3 regions of the Peribacillus sp. FSL H8-0477 genome follow, and region 2 is predicted to be linked to each of the others. Evidence: a T-box and tRNA genes for the amino acid it is inferred to sense, from the RefSeq annotation. Region 2 holds a T-box; the other regions hold tRNA genes.

Region 1 (3,260 bases), on a different contig from region 2:
AATCCAGCCAATAGGGATTATACCGTATACTGCACCATGTGTAGCTGACATGACCGCCAATTGAGCAGGCATTCCAAATGCAGCTACTGCTAAAATCAAAGCAATCAATAACGTAGTCAGACCTGCTATATACCCTTTCATTCTTTTAATTGCCAAAGCCCAGAAAAAATATAGTATTGGAATAACAGCAACTAACGCAGTCAGACCTAGACTTCCCCCTACTGCAGTTACGTCTTGTACAAAAGTCATAACATACCTCCATTTTAAAAACAGAATACAGTCACAAGTAAACGCTTACATAATTAGGTACAATCATAATACAAAATATTTTTGAAGTTACCCCTGGCTGTTCCTGCTTTTACACAACGATCAATTGTGAATGAAGATTTGCTTTACTCGACTCTCCCTGATTCATTATAAAGCCCGCCCCCGCCTCTCTTCACCCCCTTAGATTAACTTTATCACCCTTAAAACTTTTAATCTTTTATCCTATTCTATACAAGTTGTAAATAGATTTCCATATATTTTTTGTTTTATCAAATAATTCTTTAAATTTATAATGGCCTAGAAAGAAGAGATCTCTGTTTAGTGGACACGTTGCCTTGGAGTGGGTGTTTTCTCTATTTGCTTGCTGCTTTTGAATTATTCCCGTCTGAGATGGCGATAATCCCGTCACCAAACGAGTTATTCCCGTCTGTGGAAATACTAATCCCGTCTGAACATGCTTTATTCCCGTCTAGGACTATTTTTAATGGTTTAGACCTATTTCGTTATGAATGGCATTAAAATTCAAACAGAAAAAAGACTTCGTATATGACATACGAAGTCTTTTTAGTAATACCTGAGGCCGGACTTGAACCGGCACGCCTTACGGCACCGCATTTTGAGTGCGGCGTGTCTGCCATTCCACCACTCAGGCAAATAATTGGAGGCGGCAACCGGAATCGAACCGGTGGTAAAGGTTTTGCAGACCTCTGCCTTACCGCTTGGCTATGCCGCCAATATTTATTGGAGCGGAAGACGGGGTTCGAACCCGCGACCCCAACCTTGGCAAGGTTGTATTCTACCACTGAACTACTTCCGCTAATGGCTGGGCTAGCAGGATTTGAACCTACGCATGACGGAGTCAAAGTCCGTTGCCTTACCGCTTGGCTATAGCCCATTAGTATCTATATATTAAGTATATTTTCTCAAAAAAAAATGGGGCGACTGATGGGAATCGAACCCACGAATGCCTGAACCACAATCAGGTGCGTTAACCACTTCGCCACAACCGCCATGATAAGAGAAAAGTATTTAAATTTAATTTAAAAATGGCAGGGGCAGTAGGACTCGAACCCACACTGGAGGTTTTGGAGACCTCAGTTCTACCTTTAAACTATGCCCCTGTAAAGATGGTGGAGGGGGGCAGATTCGAACTGCCGAACCCTAAGGAGCGGATTTACAGTCCGCCGCGTTTAGCCACTTCGCTACCCCTCCATATATAATACTGCTAGTAAACTTAAGAAATCAAGTTTATAATGGTGGCTCAGGACAGAATCGAACTGCCGACACAAGGATTTTCAGTCCTTTGCTCTACCGACTGAGCTACTGAGCCATAATAATAATGGCGGTCCGGACGGGACTCGAACCCGCGACCTCCTGCGTGACAGGCAGGCATTCTAACCAACTGAACTACCGGACCATTATGATTGCGGGGACAGGATTTGAACCTGCGACCTTCGGGTTATGAGCCCGACGAGCTACCGAACTGCTCCACCCCGCGATAATGGGAATTTTACTAACGTCACTTTTTAAAAAATATGGTGGAGGATGACGGGATCGAACCGCCGACCCTCTGCTTGTAAGGCAGATGCTCTCCCAGCTGAGCTAATCCTCCAATATGTATGTGGTGACCCCTACGGGATTCGAACCCGTGTTACCGCCGTGAAAGGGCGGTGTCTTAACCGCTTGACCAAGGGGCCGTGAAGTAATGGCGGAGAGCAAGGGATTTGAACCCTTGAGACAGGGTTACCCGTCTACACGATTTCCAATCGTGCTCCTTCGGCCACTCGGACAGCTCTCCATTTGGCTCCGCAGGTAGGACTCGAACCTACGACCGTTCGGTTAACAGCCGAATGCTCTACCACTGAGCTACTGCGGAATAATATAGTGGTTTAAATGAATCTGCCTGGCAATGTCCTACTCTCACAGGGGGAGACCCCCAACTACCATCGGCGCTGAAGAGCTTAACTTCCGTGTTCGGAATGGGAACGGGTGTGGCCTCTTCGCCATCATTACCAGACATTATTCATTTTGAAAGACATTTATTATTATAATATCTTTTTGTTAAAAATTCAAGAACAATTTTACTTATTCTTTCAAAACTAGATAATAAGAAGGTTTTTTGCATGTAATTAAAACGAATGGTTAAGTCCTCGATCGATTAGTATTTGTCAGCTCCACGTGTCACCACGCTTCCACCTCAAACCTATCTACCTGATCATCTTTCAGGGATCTTACTAGCTTACGCTATGGGAAATCTCATCTTGAGGGGGGCTTCATGCTTAGATGCTTTCAGCACTTATCCCGTCCGCACGTAGCTACCCAGCTATGCCTTTGGCAAGACAACTGGTACACCAGCGGTGCGTCCATCCCGGTCCTCTCGTACTAAGGACAGCTCCTCTCAAATTTCCTGCGCCCACGACGGATAGGGACCGAACTGTCTCACGACGTTCTGAACCCAGCTCGCGTACCGCTTTAATGGGCGAACAGCCCAACCCTTGGGACCGACTACAGCCCCAGGATGCGATGAGCCGACATCGAGGTGCCAAACCTCCCCGTCGATGTGGACTCTTGGGGGAGATAAGCCTGTTATCCCCGGGGTAGCTTTTATCCGTTGAGCGATGGCCCTTCCATGCGGAACCACCGGATCACTAAGCCCGACTTTCGTCCCTGCTCGACTTGTAGGTCTCGCAGTCAAGCTCCCTTGTGCCTTTACACTCTACGAATGATTTCCAACCATTCTGAGGGAACCTTTGGGCGCCTCCGTTACTCTTTAGGAGGCGACCGCCCCAGTCAAACTGTCCACCTGACACTGTCTCCCACCCCGATAAGGGGCGCGGGTTAGAATTTCAATACAGCCAGGGTAGTATCCCACCAATGCCTCCACCGAAGCTAGCGCTCCGGTTTCAAAGGCTCCTACCTATCCTGTACAAGCTGTACCAAAATTCAATATCAGGTTACAGTAAAGCTCCACGGGGTCTTTCCGTCCTGTCGCG
Region 2 (3,260 bases):
CGTTTTCGTCCTTTCCCTTATCTTGATTGACTTCCTCCTGAATTTATTTGCTCAGGTTTCAATTTAGACATCGGCTTAATATCCAAATTAATTGTAGAAAGCCTGATTGGATTGGAAGGTGGGAACAGGTGAGACCCGCAGAAAGCGAGCGCCTGGAAAAGAAATCAACAGCCCCATTTTTTAAAAAAACACACGCGCACTGATTATTAATCAGTGCGCGTGTGTTTTCAGCTATTCATTACTTAATGAGAGTGTATTTCTTTTTACCTCGACGAATTAACAGGAATTCGCCTTCAATTTTATCATTGTCACTTACCGTATATGCAACGTCGGTTACTTTTTCACCATTAATTGAAATGGCACCATTTTGGATATCTTCACGCGCTTGTCTTTTTGAAGGAGAAATCTTGGCTTCAATTAATAGATCCACTAAGCCAATCTCATCGGAACTTTCACGTTCATACGTCGGAACATCCTTGAATCCAAGCTTGATTTCTGCTGCGCTTAACGTATTAACAGCGCCGCTAAATAATGCTGCAGAAATTCTAACCGCTTGTTCAAGCGACTCTGAACCGTGAATTAGTCTCGTCATTTCTTCTGCTAATTTCTTTTGTGCTTTTCGTAAATGCGGCTCTGAAGCTACTGATTCCTCAAGAGCTTCAATTTCCTCGCGCTCTAAGAACGTAAAGAATTTCAAGTATTTGATTACATCAGTATCCGCTGTATTAATCCAAAACTGGTAGAACTCATATGGTGATGTTTTTTCTGGATCCAGCCATATTGCGCCGCCCTCTGTCTTCCCAAACTTCGTACCATCTGATTTAGTTACAAGAGGAATAGTCATTCCGAACGCCTTCGTATCTCCATCGTGTGATTTACGAATCATTTCTAGTCCTGTTGTGATATTGCCCCATTGATCACTTCCGCCAATTTGGAGCTTACAGCTGTGATGATCATACAGATGATTGAAATCTATTCCCTGTAGAATGGTATACGCAAATTCCGTAAAGGATAAGCCCGTTTCCAAACGTGAAGCAACCGTATCCTTGGCAAGCATGTAGTTGATCCCTATATATTTTCCATAGTCGCGGAGGAACGTAACCATATCAATTTTGCCAATCCAGTCATAATTATTTACCATGACTGCACCGTTATCTCCGTCAAACTCAAAAATTTGTGTTAATTGATTTTTAATACAATCCGCATTATGAAGCACGCGATCTAGTGTTTGAAGTTGTCTTTCTTCTTTTTTACCAGACGGATCACCGATAAGTCCTGTAGCTCCTCCAACTAATACAAGTGGACGGTGACCATGTTTTTGGAATCGACGCAAAGTTAGGAATGGCAATAAATGTCCTATATGCATACTATCCGCAGTAGGATCTACTCCGCAATATAATGATATTTTCTCTTTTTCTAACAGATCCGTTAGACCGGTCTCATCTGTTTGTTGATAAATAATCCCTCTCCATTCGAGGTCTTTAATAAGTTCCATACGATTTTTCCTCCTTTATATGCCGCAAACAAACACAAAAAAGCCCCTTCATAAAATGAAGGGACGAATAAATTCGCGGTACCACCCAACTTGAGAACATAGCTTGCCTGTCCTCCGCTTAAACTGAATAACGGCCATCAGCCGTTTGCTGCTAAATGTATATGGTTCACAGCAAATGCTCCAGGACGTAATTCACCACGCTATATGTACCGGTTTTCACCTCCCACCGGCTCTCTAAAACAGGGATAGCTTTGCTACTTAATCCTATCATCGCTTTACATTATTAAATTTTAAGATAATAAATTTTTATCATACATAGTGACAACTGTCAACTTTATTTGACATTTTTATGGAAAATAATAAAAAGTAGTCATTCTCAAAACGGCTTATATGCTATAATGTATGTGATTTCAGGGGGTTTGATACGATGAAAAATAATGAAAGAAATAAACAGACACAGCTGCGTCCGGTAATTGATTTTTTTAAGGACAAGCGAACAAAAAAATACTCAAGAATTACATATCAGGTTGTCTGGAACTTAACGCTTTTATTCATACTTACACTAATACTCGGTTTTTCATTTGCAGGAGGCGTTGGAGCTGGTTACTTTGCTGCACTTGTAAAAGAGGAACCAATCAGATCAAAAACAGACCTAAAAAAGGATTTATACAATTATGAAGAAACCTCAGAAATCTACTTTGCCAATAAGGTTTATCTCGGCAAACTTACATCTGATTTGGAACGTGAAGAAATTTTATTAAACCAAATGTCAACACATCTTACTGACGCCATTATAGCCACAGAGGATGAATATTTCTATGAGCATGAGGGTGTCGTACCAAAAGCCATTATGCGTGCAATTTTTCAAGAAATGACAAATGCCTCTGTTCAATCAGGCGGAAGTACGTTGACTCAGCAATTAATTAAGAATCAAATACTAACAAATGAAGTATCTTTCGAGCGGAAAGCAAAAGAAATACTACTTGCGCTTCGCGTCGAAAAGTTCTTTGAGAAAGAAGAAATACTTCAAACCTATCTTAATATTTCAACATTTGGCAGAAACTCATCAGGTAAAAACATTGCAGGCGTTCAAGCTGCCTCAGAAGGGCTTTTTGGGATTAAAGCTAAAAAGCTTAATCTCCCACAGTCTGCCTTTATTGCCGGGCTGCCTCAAAGTCCATTCGGGTATACTCCATATACCCAAAAAGGAGAATTAAAAACAAATCTCGAACCAGGTCTGAATCGAATGAAAACGGTTCTAAAGAGAATGTTTGATGGCGGCTATATCACTGAAGCAGAATATAAAGATGCACTAGCTTATGACCTTGTAAAGGATTTCATAGGACCTCAACCACAACCCTATGATGAATACCCTTGGGTTACTTATGAAATTGAAAAACGTTCCGTAGAAATTCTCACAACCATCTTTGCAAAAGAAGCTGGCTATAATGAAAAAGACCTTGAAAAAGATAAAGATTTAAAAGAACAGTATACGACCATAGCTGATCGTAAGCTTCATCAGAACGGCTATAAAATTTATTCGACAATCGATAAAAAAATATATAATAAAATGAAAAAAGTAGCGAAAGATTACCAGTATTATGGGAATACAAAAAAACAGAGAATAACAGATTCAGAAACAAAAGAATCAAAGGTTATTGATCAACCAGTAGAAACCGGAGCCATCCTTATTGAAAATAAAACGGGTAAGATTCTTAGCTTTGTAGGCGGCCGGGATTATTCACGGGAACAATTGAATCATGCT
Region 3 (3,260 bases), on a different contig from region 2:
ATCTGGGCACTGTCTCAACGAGAGACTCGGTGAAATTATAGTACCTGTGAAGATGCAGGTTACCCGCGACAGGACGGAAAGACCCCGTGGAGCTTTACTGTAACCTGATATTGAATTTTGGTACAGCTTGTACAGGATAGGTAGGAGCCTTTGAAACCGGAGCGCTAGCTTCGGTGGAGGCATTGGTGGGATACTACCCTGGCTGTATTGAAATTCTAACCCGCGCCCCTTATCGGGGTGGGAGACAGTGTCAGGTGGACAGTTTGACTGGGGCGGTCGCCTCCTAAAGAGTAACGGAGGCGCCCAAAGGTTCCCTCAGAATGGTTGGAAATCATTCGTAGAGTGTAAAGGCACAAGGGAGCTTGACTGCGAGACCTACAAGTCGAGCAGGGACGAAAGTCGGGCTTAGTGATCCGGTGGTTCCGCATGGAAGGGCCATCGCTCAACGGATAAAAGCTACCCCGGGGATAACAGGCTTATCTCCCCCAAGAGTCCACATCGACGGGGAGGTTTGGCACCTCGATGTCGGCTCATCGCATCCTGGGGCTGTAGTCGGTCCCAAGGGTTGGGCTGTTCGCCCATTAAAGCGGTACGCGAGCTGGGTTCAGAACGTCGTGAGACAGTTCGGTCCCTATCCGTCGTGGGCGCAGGAAATTTGAGAGGAGCTGTCCTTAGTACGAGAGGACCGGGATGGACGCACCGCTGGTGTACCAGTTGTCTTGCCAAAGGCATAGCTGGGTAGCTACGTGCGGACGGGATAAGTGCTGAAAGCATCTAAGCATGAAGCCCCCCTCAAGATGAGATTTCCCATAGCGTAAGCTAGTAAGATCCCTGAAAGATGATCAGGTAGATAGGTTTGAGGTGGAAGCGTGGTGACACGTGGAGCTGACAAATACTAATCGATCGAGGACTTAACCATTCGTTTTAATATTGTGCATTAACCTTCCTATTATCTAGTTTTGAAAGAACAAGAAATTTGTTCTTGAAAAATCCATAAAAAGATATTATAATAATAAATGTCTTTGATAAATGAATAATGTCTGGTAATGATGGCGAAGAGGCCACACCCGTTCCCATTCCGAACACGGAAGTTAAGCTCTTCAGCGCCGATGGTAGTTGGGGGTCTCCCCCTGTGAGAGTAGGACATTGCCAGGCAGATTCACTTTTAATTTTTATCTATCGAAGAGTTTTAGGAAACATTATACCATTCCGCAGTAGCTCAGTGGTAGAGCATTCGGCTGTTAACCGAACGGTCGTAGGTTCGAGTCCTACCTGCGGAGCCATGCTTCCATAGCTCAGTAGGTAGAGCACTTCCATGGTAAGGAAGAGGTCAGCGGTTCGAATCCGCTTGGGAGCTTACTAGTTTACTTGGAATTGATATGAAAATTAGTTAGGCCCCTTGGTCAAGCGGTTAAGACACCGCCCTTTCACGGCGGTAACACGGGTTCGAATCCCGTAGGGGTCACCACTTTATATATATGGAGGATTAGCTCAGCTGGGAGAGCATCTGCCTTACAAGCAGAGGGTCGGCGGTTCGATCCCGTCATCCTCCACCATGTTTTATTTTACACTTGCCGGTGTAGCTCAACTGGTAGAGCAACTGACTTGTAATCAGTAGGTTGGGGGTTCAAGTCCTCTTGCCGGCACTGTTTTTCTGGAGGGGTAGCGAAGTGGCTAAACGCGGCGGACTGTAAATCCGCTCCTTAGGGTTCGGCAGTTCGAATCTGCCCCCCTCCACCATTATAAAATCAATTAGTGGACAGTTATATATTTTCTCATTTAGGGGAATATATGATTACCACCTATTTTTTTGTCAGGTATACAATATATTGGGCTATAGCCAAGCGGTAAGGCAACGGACTTTGACTCCGTCATGCGTAGGTTCAAATCCTGCTAGCCCAGCCATATTATTATATGAAGTATCAAGTGCTCAGTTGTGAGTTTACGTTTGAATAGTAAACATATACATCTGACTTTTTATTTTGTTAATTAATATGAGCCATTAGCTCAGTTGGTAGAGCATCTGACTTTTAATCAGAGGGTCGTAGGTTCGAATCCTACATGGCTCACTTTTATGCGGAAGTAGTTCAGCGGTAGAATACAACCTTGCCAAGGTTGGGGTCGCGGGTTCGAACCCCGTCTTCCGCTCCATCTCAATCGTACATTACTGTACAAGAGGGGCCTTAGCTCAGCTGGGAGAGCGCCTGCCTTGCACGCAGGAGGTCAGCGGTTCGATCCCGCTAGGCTCCATACAAAAACCTTAAACCATTCTTTGGTTTAAGGTTTTTTTTGTATCTTTATACAACCTTTTGTTTTGTTGAACCATCTGCCTATATTGGTATAAAATGGTTTAAAGGGGTTGAGGAATTGAAGATAGAGAAAATAACAATCATTGGTCTGCCTATGGATCTCGGTCAAAATAGACGTGGGGTAGATATGGGACCAAGTGCAATCAGGTATGCCGAGGTAGTAGAGAAACTTGGAAGCTTAGGGATTGATGTAGAGGATTTAGGAGACATTACGATTGGAAGACCCGAACAGTTGGCTGCTTCAGAAACAAAGCTGAATAACTTGAAAGAGGTCACTGTCGGGAGCAGGGTGCTGGCAGAAAAAGTCGATGCTATTCTGGGTAAGAACTCATTTCCTCTTGTATTAGGTGGGGATCATTCAATTGCCATTGGAACATTAGCAGGAGCGTCAAAACACTATGAGAATCTGGGTGTGATTTGGTTTGATGCTCATGGCGATCTAAATACAGATGAGACGACGCCTTCTGGTAATATTCATGGGATGTCACTAGCAGTTAGTATAGGGCTGGGAAACGATGGGCTTGTAAACATCCATGGATACTCGCCTAAAATTAAACCCGAAAATATTGTCATTATTGGTGCTCGTTCTTTAGATGAGGGAGAAAGAGAATTAATAAGTTCGAAAGAGATTAAAGTTTTTTCGATGCATGAAATTGATAGACGCGGGATGGCAGCAGTAATGGAAGAGACTATTGCTTTCTTTAAAGATAAAACAGACGGTGTCCATTTATCAGTAGATATGGATGCGTTAGATCCGATAGATGCTCCAGGAGTAGGAACCCCCGTGTTGGGAGGAATCACATACAGAGAAAGTCATCTGGCGATGGAAATGCTTTCAGAGTCAGGTATTGTGACTTCTGCTGAATTTGTAGAAGTTAATCCTATCCTAGATGAAAAAAATAAAACAGCGACGGTTGCTGTTGCCTTAATGGGTTCTTTGTTTGGAGAAAA

What was found. A T-box is a leader RNA that pairs with one kind of tRNA and senses whether it is charged. The one in region 2 lies ahead of tyrS (tyrosine--tRNA ligase), so its partner is inferred to be a tRNA-Tyr.
Region 1: it has a tRNA-Tyr gene. The T-box ahead of tyrS (tyrosine--tRNA ligase) is inferred to sense a tRNA for this amino acid. The anticodon was not compared.
Region 3: it has a tRNA-Tyr gene. The T-box ahead of tyrS (tyrosine--tRNA ligase) is inferred to sense a tRNA for this amino acid. The anticodon was not compared.

The regions. Positions count from the first base shown of each region.
Region 1 covers NZ_JBBODE010000002.1:653,160-656,419, reverse strand. Annotated here, with positions in the region: gene MHI18_RS14920 (L-lactate permease) at 1-249, opposite strand, end outside; tRNA gene MHI18_RS14915 (tRNA-Leu) at 839-919, opposite strand; tRNA gene MHI18_RS14910 (tRNA-Cys) at 927-1,000, opposite strand; tRNA gene MHI18_RS14905 (tRNA-Gly) at 1,010-1,084, opposite strand; tRNA gene MHI18_RS14900 (tRNA-Gln) at 1,088-1,162, opposite strand; tRNA gene MHI18_RS14895 (tRNA-His) at 1,202-1,277, opposite strand; tRNA gene MHI18_RS14890 (tRNA-Trp) at 1,315-1,388, opposite strand; tRNA gene MHI18_RS14885 (tRNA-Tyr) at 1,396-1,479, opposite strand; tRNA gene MHI18_RS14880 (tRNA-Phe) at 1,522-1,597, opposite strand; tRNA gene MHI18_RS14875 (tRNA-Asp) at 1,608-1,684, opposite strand; tRNA gene MHI18_RS14870 (tRNA-Met) at 1,692-1,765, opposite strand; tRNA gene MHI18_RS14865 (tRNA-Val) at 1,804-1,879, opposite strand; tRNA gene MHI18_RS14860 (tRNA-Glu) at 1,890-1,964, opposite strand; tRNA gene MHI18_RS14855 (tRNA-Ser) at 1,974-2,065, opposite strand; tRNA gene MHI18_RS14850 (tRNA-Asn) at 2,069-2,143, opposite strand; rRNA gene rrf (5S ribosomal RNA) at 2,169-2,284, opposite strand; rRNA gene MHI18_RS14840 (23S ribosomal RNA) at 2,406-3,260, opposite strand, start outside.
Region 2 covers NZ_JBBODE010000001.1:1,552,619-1,555,878, forward strand. Annotated here, with positions in the region: gene tyrS (tyrosine--tRNA ligase) at 239-1,495, opposite strand; T-box leader at 1,552-1,775, opposite strand; gene MHI18_RS07870 (transglycosylase domain-containing protein) at 1,923-3,260, shown strand, end outside.
Region 3 covers NZ_JBBODE010000002.1:61,848-65,107, forward strand. Annotated here, with positions in the region: rRNA gene MHI18_RS12120 (23S ribosomal RNA) at 1-919, shown strand, start outside; rRNA gene rrf (5S ribosomal RNA) at 1,040-1,155, shown strand; tRNA gene MHI18_RS12130 (tRNA-Asn) at 1,209-1,283, shown strand; tRNA gene MHI18_RS12135 (tRNA-Thr) at 1,285-1,357, shown strand; tRNA gene MHI18_RS12140 (tRNA-Glu) at 1,394-1,468, shown strand; tRNA gene MHI18_RS12145 (tRNA-Val) at 1,481-1,556, shown strand; tRNA gene MHI18_RS12150 (tRNA-Thr) at 1,574-1,646, shown strand; tRNA gene MHI18_RS12155 (tRNA-Tyr) at 1,657-1,740, shown strand; tRNA gene MHI18_RS12160 (tRNA-Gln) at 1,831-1,905, shown strand; tRNA gene MHI18_RS12165 (tRNA-Lys) at 1,997-2,069, shown strand; tRNA gene MHI18_RS12170 (tRNA-Gly) at 2,077-2,151, shown strand; tRNA gene MHI18_RS12175 (tRNA-Ala) at 2,178-2,250, shown strand; gene rocF (arginase) at 2,374-3,260, shown strand, end outside.